Regions from separate parts of the Herbaspirillum sp. Her4 genome, predicted to be linked through region 3. Evidence: predicted binding sites of a transcription regulator. Region 3 holds the regulator's gene; each other region holds the start of a gene.

Region 1 (3,816 bases), 2.6 Mb from region 3:
CGCCGATACCGCCACCCTGCACACCCTGCCCCCGCGCGAACTGGCGGCCGGCATTGCCGAAGTCATCAAGCACGGTGCCATCATCGATGCTCCCTTCTTCGACTGGATCGAAACCAATATGGCGCGCCTGGTCTCCAAGGATGACGCCGCCCTGGCCTATGCCATCCAGCGCTCCTGCGAGATCAAGGCCGAGGTGGTGCGCCAGGACGAACGCGAAGGCGGCCTGCGCGCCATCCTCAACTTCGGCCACACCTTCGGCCATGCGATCGAGAATGGCCTGGGCTACGGCCAGTGGCTGCATGGCGAGGCGGTCGGTTGCGGCATGGTGATGGCGGCCGATCTGTCGCAGCGCCTGGGCTACATCGATGCCGCCACGCGCGAACGGATCCGCGCCGTGACCGCCGCGGCCGGCCTGCCGACGGTGGCCCCGAACCTGGGCACCGAACGCTGGCTGGACCTGATGGAAGTGGACAAGAAGAACGAAGGCGGCGCGATCAAGTTCATCCTGATCAAGCCGCTGGGCAGTCCCCTGATTACCAACGCGCCGCAGGAACTGCTCTTGCAAACCCTGGCGGCCTGCACCGGAGAATGACATGCACACTGAAGCGCCCGACCATCTCGCCCCCTATGCCGCCCACTCGGCAAGTTCGCGAGGCCGGCGCTTCAGTGAAACGCCACCGGGCTCGCGCAGCGAATTCCAGCGCGACCGTGACCGCATCGTCCACTCCACCGCCTTCCGCCGTCTCGAATACAAGACGCAGGTCTTCGTCAATCATGAAGGCGACCTGTTCCGCACCCGCCTGACCCACAGCATCGAAGTCGCCCAGATCGCACGCTCCTGCGCGCGCAACCTGCAACTGAACGAAGACCTGGTGGAAGCCATCTCGCTGGCCCACGACCTCGGCCACACGCCCTTCGGCCATGCCGGGCAGGACGAGCTCAACCACTGCATGAAGCATCACGGCGGCTTCGAACACAACCTGCAGAGCCTGCGCGTGGTCGATGAGCTGGAGCAGCACTACGCTGCCTTCGATGGCCTCAATCTCACCTTCGAGACGCGCGAAGGCATCCTCAAGCACTGCTCCCTGCACAATGCGCGCCAGCTGGGCGAGATCGGCGTGCGCTTCCTGGAAAAGAAGCAGCCCTCGCTGGAAGCGCAGCTGGCCAACCTGGCCGATGAGATCGCCTACAACAATCACGACATCGACGATGGCCTGCGCTCCGGCCTGTTGACCATGGAGCTGATGAGCGAAGTCGATTTCTTCGCACGCCATCTGCGCGAAGTCGAACAGGCGTATCCCGGCATCACCGGACGCCGCGTCATCCATGAGACCGTGCGCCGCATGATCAATGCGCTCATCGTCGACCTGAACCAGACCTCGCGCAGCCGCATCGCCGAGATCGCCCCGCGCGACATCGAGGATGTGCGCAATGCGCCGCAGCTCATCGCCTTCTCCGATGCGATGGCAGCCGAAGCGGCCATCCTGAAAAAATTCCTGCGCGAGAAGCTCTACCGCCACTATCAGGTCAATCGCATGACGGCCAAGGCACGGCGCATCATTGCAGAGATGTTCGAAGCCTTCACCACGCAGCCCAGCCTGCTGCCGCCGGACTATCAGGTCAAGGGCATCACGGACGAAACCCAGCGTCTCGACAAGCAGGCGCGCAAAGTCGCCGACTACATCGCCGGCATGACCGATCGCTATGCCATTCGCGAGCATCGGCGCTTGTTCGTGATGGAGTGAGGATTGATGGAGCGGGTGCAACGCCCGCGTTGAACGCCGCGTATCGATACGCGGCGTTTTCATTCAGCGCATCCGTGCGCCCTCATTGTCGTGCTGCCAGCGCAATTTCATTACCTCACTGCAATTGAAATCCCGCTGCCGGTCTCTCGCGCACATTTCGTTACATTTTTTCTTGATCGCCTGCATCCGTCGCAGCCAACCCGACGGCACGCACAGTATCGCCGCAAACCCGCTTCCAGCAAGGCTTTTCCAAAGATTGCGCGGGTGCAATGCAGGCTTGTCAACGAAGTCCCCCAGAAACTGACAGGTGTAAATTTATGTCAATATCAAGTCCGCTTTGAACAGGCCGTTATGCAGGAATGGAGTGGATGCGCATGGTGCGCAGTTTCGCTTCCGTGGATCCGTCTCCCCCTCTGATGCCCGGATCCCCTTTCATTTTCAGGAGACCGTCATGGCTATCGGCAACACCAGCGGCGTGGACAACAAGTCCCTGCTGCCCGTCACCCCTTCTTCCACTTCGTCGACCTCTGCCGCAGCGTCAGACAACGACAAGCTGCCCGCCACCGCCGGCGACAGCAGCGGCGGCGACAAGATCGCCCAGGCCAAGCAAGCCAACCTGCTCACCGTGAGCGGCACCAAGGCCCAGTTCAATCTCTCCATCGTGCAATCCTCGCTGGAGGTATCGCTGCAGACGCAGAACGATCCGCTGTCACTGGTCTACAAGACCGCCATCGAGAACATCAACGATATCCTGCGTCCGCAGCTGGGCGACAACGCCATCCAGACCGCATCGACCCAGGACAATTCGCCGGAGGCAACGGCCGGCCGTATCGTCTCCTTCATCACCAACATGTTCGAGCTCTACAAGCAGAACAATCCGGACAAGGAAGATGCCAGCAACATCGACGACTACATGAACCTGATCTTCAAGGGTGTCGACCAGGGCTTCAAGGAAGCGCGCGGCATCCTGGAGAGCCTGAACGTGCTGCAAGGCGATATCGCCAGCAACATCGACAAGACCTATGACCTGGTGCAGAAGGCGCTGGGCGACTTCATCAACAAGGTCAAGGGCGGCAAGCAGGAGGGTGAGGACGGATCGGGCAGCGAAGGCAATGCGGATGGCCAGGGCGGTACGCTGGTGGCCAGCGAGACGACTGTCAGTATTTCAGTGTCGGTGAGCCAGACGCGGATCAGCACCAGTGCGTAATCGCACCTTGCAGTCGCGCTGAGTTGCAAAAGCCAATTCGCAAAAACTAATAAAAAAGAGGCTGTCTCTGTTGGGAGACAGCCTCTTTTTACTTATTTTTCATGACATCGAAAGGCGTGAGAAAGACCGCCCTCGACATCACAAACCATCACAAAAAAACATCACCCACGCAACTTCGCAAACGCCGCCGCCATCGCATTGTTGGCCGGTGCCTGCTCACGGCCACGCTGGTTCTGGTGTTGCGACAAACGGCGCGAATCGGTACGGTCACCGCGCTGTTCATTGCGCGCACCCGGGGCCGGCGCGGTGTCGTTCAGGCGCATGGTCAGGGCGATGCGCTTGCGCTTCTCGTCCACTTCCAGCACCTTGACCTTGACCACCTGGCCGGCCTTGACCACGGTGTGCGGATCCTTCACATAGCTGTTGGACAGCGCCGAAATGTGGACCAGGCCATCCTGGTGCACGCCGATGTCGACGAAGGCACCGAAGGCCGCCACGTTGGTGACCACGCCTTCGAGGATCATGTCCACGCGCAGGTCCTTGATCTCTTCCACGCCTTCCTTGAAGGTGGCGGTGGTGAACTCGGGACGCGGGTCACGGCCTGGCTTGTCGAGTTCCTTCAAGATGTCGGTGACGGTGGGCACACCGAACTTCTCATCGGCATACTTGGCCGGCGACAGGCCCTTCAACAGCGAGGTCTGGCCCAGCACGCTCTTCACATCCTTCTTGATGTCGGCCAGGATCTTTTCCACCAGCGGATAGGATTCCGGGTGCACCGCCGAGGCATCCAGCGGGTTCTCGCCATTCATCACGCGCAGGAAGCCGGCGGCTTGCTCGAAGGTCTTGTCGCCCAGGCGCGGCACC
Region 2 (3,816 bases), 1.1 Mb from region 3:
CGTTGCCAGCTTCCGCGAGCATGAAGAACTGGGACCCATCATCCTCAAGTCGGGCCAGGGTGCCTACCTGACCGATCACCAGGACAAGCAGTTGCTGGATGCCTTCTCGGGACTGTGGTGCGTCAATACCGGCTATGGCCAGGAAAGCGTGATCCGCGCCGCGACCGAACAGATGCAGCGCCTGCCGTATGCCACCGGCTATTTCCACTTCGCCTCGGAACCGGCCATCCTGCTGGCCAAGAAACTGGTGGACATCAGCCCGGCGTCGCTCAAGCACGTGTATTTCACCTTGGGGGGTTCCGATGCGGTGGATGCGGCCATTCGCTACATCACGCACTATCACAACTCCATCGGCAAGCCGACCAAAAAGCATTTCATCTCGCTGCAGCGTGGCTATCACGGTTCGTCCTCGGTGGGCGCGGGCCTGACTGCATTGCCCAATTTCCATTACAACTTCAACCTGCCGCTGCCGACCCAGCATTACCTGCCCTCGCCTTACCCTTACCGCAGCGAGCTGCAGGGCGATGAAGCGATCATCGCGGCCTCGGTGCAATCGCTGCGCGACAAGGTCGCCGAACTGGGCGCGGACAATGTGGCGGCGTTCTTCTGCGAACCGATCCAGGGTTCCGGCGGCGTGGTGGTGCCGCCCAAAGGCTGGCTCAAGGCCATGCAGCTGGCCTGCAACCAGCTGGACATCCTGTTCGTGGTGGACGAGGTCATCACCGGCTTCGGCCGCACCGGCCCGATGTTCGCCTGCCTGGACGAAGACGTGCAGCCCGACCTGATGACCATGGCCAAGGGCCTCACCGCCGGCTATGCGCCGATGGGCGCGGTGATGATGTCGGACCGTGTCTACAACGGCATTGCCGATGGCGCACCGATGAGCACCGTGGTCGGCCATGGCCAGACCTACTCGGCCCATCCGGTCAGTGCGGCGGTGGCGCTGGAGGTCCTGCGGCTGTATGAGGAAGGCGGTCTGCTGGAAAACGGCCGGCGCCTGGAACCGGTCTTCGCCGGCGGCCTGCGCGCCCTGCTCGATCATCCGCTGGTGGGCGATGCGCGCAGCCGTGGCCTGCTGGGCGCACTGGAACTGGTGGCTGACAAGCAGACCAAGGCACGCTTTGCACCCGAGCTGAAGCTGCACGATCGCATCTTCCAGGTGGCCTATCGCCATGGGCTGGTGTTCCGCGCCTTCGGCGACAACATCCTCGGCTTCGCGCCCGCGCTGTGCTACACGGAAGAGGATTTCGCGCTGATGTTTGCGCGCCTGCGGGCCATCCTCGATGAAGTGCTGGCCCAACCCGAGGTGCGCCAGGCCGTGCGCTGAGCCGGCCCATGCGAGTATCGCCTCCGGCACGATGGGGAAATCGCCGCCGGAGGGGTTAAAATGCCCTGCTACATCCTGCCGGATTGCGCTGCGTGCGATACGCGAGGCAAACCGGCAGGCTGAGTCGAATAACCCGAGGCAACATGATGACTAACGGCGCGTTGAAACTGGACCGGATCGATCTGAGGATTTTGTGTCACCTGCAGCAGAATAGCCGCATTACCAATGTAATCCTGGCCGACGCCGTCGGCCTCTCGCCCAGTCCCTGCCTGATCCGCGTCAAGCGCCTGGAGAAGGCCGGCTACATCAGCGGCTATGGCGCGTATATCCGTCTGGAGAAACTGGCCGACGTCCAGATCGTGTTCACCGAGGTGACGCTGTCGGACCATCGGCGCGAAGACTTCGCCAAGTTCGAAGCCACCATCCGCAACGTCGATGAAATCATCGAATGCCATCTGGTCAGCGGTGGCTATGACTACCTGCTCAAGTTCATGACCCGCAGCGTGGTGCACTACCAGAGCGTAATCGAATCGCTGCTGGAACAGAACCTGCGCATCGAGAAGTATTTCAGCTACATCGTCATCAAGTCGCCCTTCATCAAGCATCACTATCCGCTGGAAAAATTCATCCAGACCTGAGCCCCATGGGCTGGCCACCGCCGGCCGGTACCGTGCGGTGGCAGCCTGGCACGCCCTGCATGTGGCGGCTGCGCTGTCTGCACCGTTTTTCGGTACGTTTTGCTGGCCTTTATCCTCGCCTTTTTCCTGCCCTTTTTTCTGTACAGACGATCGCGGACCCTCCTGATCGTTTTTGCACACCCCCCTGTCAATTTCCGCACAGCAAGCCTTTTCCAGCGCGGCAAGCCCTCGGCCTCATCTTTACATTTATGCCCTCCACGATGGCCGGATTGCGGCATCTCCATCCAATCTCCACAAATTCCCCAGAAAAACACGACTATTGGTCAGCAAACTCCCCTTTACTTTTGTAAAGACGTGCCGTTAACCTTCGGGTGCGCTGACGAAGGGTCAGTTTCTCAAATTACAAGAACATCACGTTTGCTTAGGGGTCAACATGGCAACCTCCACGGGGACGATCTCGACATCGGCCGGTCCGCTTGACGTTTCGACGCTGGTCAACCAGCTCATCGCGGTCGAGAGCAAGTCCAAGCTCACACCGCTGAAGACCAAAGAAAGCGGCTTCAACACGCTCATTTCCGCGTATGGCTCGCTGAAGAATGCGCTGACCAGCTATCAAAGCGCCCTGAAGGTCATGACGGCCGCCAGCTTCAGTGCGCAGAAGACCACCGTGTCCAATGCCGGCACCGGCACCAGCCTGACCACCGATCCGTTCACGGCAGAGGCCAACAGTGACGACTCGACCAAGGTCCTGGCACAGAAGTTGAAATCCGGTGGCTATGCCAGCGGCACCACCTTCAATGCCGGCGACTCGATCGCCATCAAGATCGGCACCAACTCGCCCACCTTTATCACGCTGCAGGCCAATGCCACCCTGGCGGGTCTGCGCGACACCATCAATGCCTCCAAGGCCGGCGTGACGGCCTCCATCGTCACCGATGGCAGCGGCGACCATCTGGTCCTGGAATCCAATACCGGCGGCACGGCCAACACCATCAAGGTCACGGCCAACAATTCGCTGTCCGGGCTGAGCTATGACCCCAGCGTGTCGGGCTCGGTGACGCAGATCCAGGCCCCGCGCGATGCCACCAAGGCCGCCGCCGGCAAGTACAGCATCGGCGTGAGCCAGCTGGCGCAGGCGGTCAAGGTCAGCTCGGCCGGCATCGTGCCCGGCACCACCTTCGACAATGGCGTGCTGGCCATCAAGACCGGCAATGGCTCGACCACGCTGATCCAGCCCAAGACCAATACCCTGGCCGGTGTGCGCGATGCCATCAACGCCAGCGATGCGGGCGTCAATGCGGCCATCGTCAGCGACGGCACCAACGACCACCTGGTGCTCACCGCCAAGGACAGCGGCGCGGCCAACAGCCTGCGGGTCAGCGGCACCGGCAATTTTGCGGTGTTCAACTTCGATCCCAGCGGCACCGTCACCACCACGGGCGTAGCGACCAACCAGACTTACAGCAGCGGCAGCCTGGCGCTGCAGGTCGGCAGCAAGTCCTTCACCATCACCCCGACCGATCTCGACAACAGCGGTGCCATCGGCCTGAACGACGTGATGAAAGCCATCAACGATGCCAATACCGGCGTGACCGCCAGCATCAGCAACGACGGCAGCAATGACCATCTGGTGCTCACGCCGGCCGGCACGGATCCGATCAAGCTGGTCGGCAGCAATGACTATGCCAACCTGTCCGGCAGCAGCATGGGGCAATTGGCCAAGGCGCAGGATGCCAAGCTGACCATCGATGGCGTGGCGGTGACCAGCACCACCAACAAGGTCAGCAATGCGATTTCGGGCGTGACGCTGAACCTGGCGAAGGTGACGACGGCGGCGGACAATTTCTCGCT
Region 3 (3,816 bases):
CTGTTTGCCCTTTTGACCTCGCGCGCGCGACGTACCATGAGTGCCAAGATTCGCCTATGCCCTGCGGGCAAGTTGCACAAAATGAAACACGCTTTCCGCGCCCTGCGCCGCACTTTCGCCGTCCTGTCCTTGCTTGCAGCCGGCCTGGGGGCGACTGCGCCTGCACTCGCCCAGAACGACCCCAACTCCCCCCAAAAGCAGGACTTGCAAGCCTTGCAACAAGTGGCGGAGCAATTCCTGAAAAGCCAGACCTCGGGCCTGCCCGGCAGCGTCACGGTCACCATCGATCCGGCCGATGCACGCCTGACGCTGGCGGCCTGTCTTGAACCGCAAGCCTTCATGCCCAATGGCGGCCGCCTGTTCGGCCGCACCACGGTCGGCATCAAGTGCGTGGCCCCCTCCCCCTGGACCATCTACCTGCGCGCCAACGTGCAGGTGATCTCGGATTACCTGGTCGCCGCGGTCCCGCTGGCCCAGGGCCAGACCATCAGCGCCAGCGACATCACGCGCATTCGCGGCGACATGTCGGCGCTGCCCAGCGGCGTGATCACCGAAGAATCACAGGTCATCGGCCGCGTCGCCAACATGTCGCTGCGCGCCGGTACGCCGCTGCGCCTCGACACCATCCGCAACCAGCGCGTGGTGCAGCAAGGCCAGGCGGTACGAGTCGTATCGATCGGTCCGGGCTTCCAGATTTCCACCGAAGCGCGCGCCCTGACCAATGCCAACGAAGGCCAGATGGCCCAGGCCCGGACGGCGGCCGGCCAGGTGGTGAGCGGGATCGCCAAGGCGGGCGGGATTCTGGAAATCAACTATTGAGCCGGTGGCCGCGGTTTCCCTATTGATATGAAGCAATTGCCCGCAGGGCAAGTCCTGCGCGGAACGCAGCGGATCGCCCGGACAGGAATATGAAGAAAAGTACCCGAATTCAGCTTAATTCAGGTGCGGGAATGTTAAAGTTTGCCCAGAACTGGTCGATAATCCATACGACAGGCGGGTGCGAAGCGCCCCCACCCTACAAGGAATACTGCCGTGAACGTTAACGACGCCCTCAAATCTGCTGCCCTCAACACCGAGCAGACGCAAACGCAGACCCGCAACACGACTGCCGCCAATCCTGCGGGCACCGACCCGGCCGCCACCAAAGCGGCTTCGGACAGCGTGCGCTTGTCCAGCACCTATCAGGCGCTGGAAACCAAGGACACCAAAAACGGCGGTTTCAATGCCGAAAAAGTGGAAAAGCTGAAAGCGGCCATCGCCAACGGCACTTTCCAGATCGATGCCGACAAGATCGCCGACGGCGTGATCGATACTGTCAAGAATCTCATCAGCGCCCGCCCGGCCTGATTCCCGTTTTACCGCTCAGAGGATCTTTCGCATGAATCCGGCCAGCAACCTGTCCCTGGAACACGCCGCGCTGTCGCGCCTGGTGGAAAAACTGAGCCAGGAACAGGCACTGCTGGCGGAAGCCACCGCCGAAGGCCTGACCGACATCATTACCGAAAAGGCCGCTATCGTTGCTGAAATGTCCACGCTGGCCGGCAATCGCCACGCGCTGCTGGGCAGCCTCGGCTACAGTGCAGATGAAAGCGGCATGCAACAGTGGATGAATGAGCAAGCCAGCGACGCTGACCGCGAGATCTGGGCCAGCCTGTTCGAACTGGCGCAGGACGCCAAGGAACTGAACCGCGTCAATGGCCTGCTGATTGGCAAGAAGCTCTCCATCAATCAGAGCGCCCTGACCATCCTGCAAGGCAAGACCGGCACCGGCAATTTCTATGGCCCGGACGGCCAGAACAGCATCCGATCCTCGGGACGCCGTCTAGGCGTGGTATAAGTTTCAGCCGCTTCCCGCTCACGGAAGCACCGCAAGATCGCATCAACAAAAAGCCCGGCATTTGCCGGGCTTTGTCGTTAACGCTTCCTGCGTCCTCTCTCGGATCTGCGCCCTGAAGGCAGGCAGCCTCAGGCCACCCCGCTCCAGGAATGCTCGCGCAGATACGAACGCATGCGCGAGATCGCCTGGCTGTGCAACTGGCACACGCGCGATTCGGAAACGCCCATGACGGCGCCGATTTCCTTGAGGTTCATTTCCTGCTCGTAGTAGAGCGCCATCAGGATCTGCTCACGCTCGGGCAAGGCCTTGATGGAATCCACCACGGCTTCGCGGAAACCGCCATTGATCAGGCTCTGCAGCGGATCATCCTCGCCGTCGCCGGTCTGGTAGCGGTCCAGGAAGTGTTCGTGGCCGCCATCGTCGTCGTGGAAATCTTCGTAATAGATCAACTGGTGGCCGCCGCAGTCGGTCAGCAGCGACTGATACTCGGCCAGGCTGATCTTCATGTGCTGCGCCACTTCCGCTTCTTGCGGCTGGCGGCCCAGTTGCTGCAGCAGGGACTGCATGGCTTCTTCCACCTTGCGCGCATTCTGGCGGATGCTGCGCGGCAGCCAGTCGCTGCTGCGCAGCTCATCCAGCATGGCACCACGGATACGCTGCACGGCGTAGGTCTCGAACTGCGCGCCATGGGTTTCCTCGTAGCGGTTGACGGCGTCGAGCAAGCCCATCATGCCGGCCTGGATCAGGTCGTCCACCTCTACGCTGGGGGGCAGCTTGGCCTTGAGCTGATGCGCCAGTTTCTTGACCAGCGGCGCATGCTGCTCCAGTACGTCGTTCTTGCCCTTTTTTCCCTTGACGTTATACATGCACGTCACACTCCCAGACTGGCGCCGTCGGTGGCCATCCCGTAGCTGCTGCGGGCCGTATCCGGACCGGCGGTGAAGCGCTTGGACAGGCGCTGGAAGGCCAGCGCGGCACCGGCGAAGGGAAACACGTCCATCACCGCCCGCCCCTGTCCGGTGGCGCGGCGAATATGGTCATCCGCCGGAATCGCGCCGATGAAATTGAGCTGCGCCGCCAGGTAGCGGCTGGCCGCTTGGGCCATGTTGGCGTAGACGGTACGGGCTTCGGCTTCGGTGGCATCGTTGACGATGAGACTGAAAGGACGGCGACCGATGCGGTCGCTCAGGCTCTTGAGGAGCACATAGGCCGCCTTGATCGAAGACGCCGTAGTCGAGACCTGGATCACGATCTCACCCATTTCCATGGTCGGCACAGGCAGCGACAGGTCGCGTGCCAGCACGCCATTGACCAGTGTGATCTCGGCCTGCTCGATGAGGCTGTCGAAGATCTCCGCCAGACGGCCGGCATGCGGATCGGTCGCCGAGGGCACGTTGCGGCGGGCGATGCGCGCCATCGAAAAACCTTCCGGCAGGAGCCGTGTGGCTTCCGCCATGGGACGCTCCATGCGCGCTACTTCCTGCAGCGTCGCCACGTCGTGACGCAGGCCGATGCGGGTCAGCAGACCGGTTGTGGCCACGTCGCCATCCACCACCAGCACGCTGTGCTTGGCCTGTGACAGTGACGCCGCCAGATTGATGAGCATGGCACTCTTCTCTTCCTCACCCAGCACCGAGAAGAAGGTGAACAGCCTGGGCACCGGACGCTCCAGCATCCGGCGCAACCCTGCTGCCTGGTCGATATCGTAACTAGCCAAAGCTCACCTCACGCAGTCCCCGGTCATTCATGGACATGGCAGTAGGACCGATCACGCCCGGCAACTCACCTTCCTGGAATTCGAAAGGGGCCGTTTCACGCTTCTGCTTGAAGGCACGGTCGGCGAGATAAAGCTTGTTGGCCACGTGCAGGTCTTCCGGCACGCGCTGGCCATTGGCCACGTAATGCAGGTTGAGCTTGTGGCGGATCACCACATCCAGCACGTTGCCGATGGTGGCGGCTTCGTCCAGCTTGGTGATGAT

Evidence for each region. The regulator FliA, encoded in region 3, starts transcription of late flagellar genes. The targets are predictions, from matches to a motif close to CTAAAGTTTNNNNNNNNNNNGCCGNTA.
Region 1: the regulator FliA is predicted to act here: its motif matches at 2,071-2,097, upstream of ACWFUC_RS01460 (DUF5610 domain-containing protein).
Region 2: the regulator FliA is predicted to act here: its motif matches at 2,302-2,328, upstream of fliD (flagellar filament capping protein FliD).

What each region holds. Positions count from the first base shown of each region.
Region 1 covers NZ_CM176330.1:308,421-312,236, forward strand. Annotated here, with positions in the region: gene aroKB (bifunctional shikimate kinase/3-dehydroquinate synthase AroKB) at 1-592, shown strand, start outside; gene ACWFUC_RS01455 (deoxyguanosinetriphosphate triphosphohydrolase) at 594-1,745, shown strand; gene ACWFUC_RS01460 (DUF5610 domain-containing protein) at 2,197-2,952, shown strand; gene ACWFUC_RS01465 (Tex family protein) at 3,114-3,816, opposite strand, start outside.
Region 2 covers NZ_CM176330.1:2,322,545-2,326,360, reverse strand. Annotated here, with positions in the region: gene ACWFUC_RS10545 (aspartate aminotransferase family protein) at 1-1,327, shown strand, start outside; gene ACWFUC_RS10540 (Lrp/AsnC family transcriptional regulator) at 1,471-1,965, shown strand; gene fliD (flagellar filament capping protein FliD) at 2,399-3,816, shown strand, end outside.
Region 3 covers NZ_CM176330.1:3,406,782-3,410,597, reverse strand. Annotated here, with positions in the region: gene flgA (flagellar basal body P-ring formation chaperone FlgA) at 82-819, shown strand; gene flgM (flagellar biosynthesis anti-sigma factor FlgM) at 1,033-1,347, shown strand; gene ACWFUC_RS15435 (flagella synthesis protein FlgN) at 1,379-1,837, shown strand; gene ACWFUC_RS15430 (RNA polymerase sigma factor FliA) at 1,966-2,703, opposite strand; gene ACWFUC_RS15425 (MinD/ParA family ATP-binding protein) at 2,709-3,512, opposite strand; gene flhF (flagellar biosynthesis GTPase FlhF) at 3,547-3,816, opposite strand, start outside.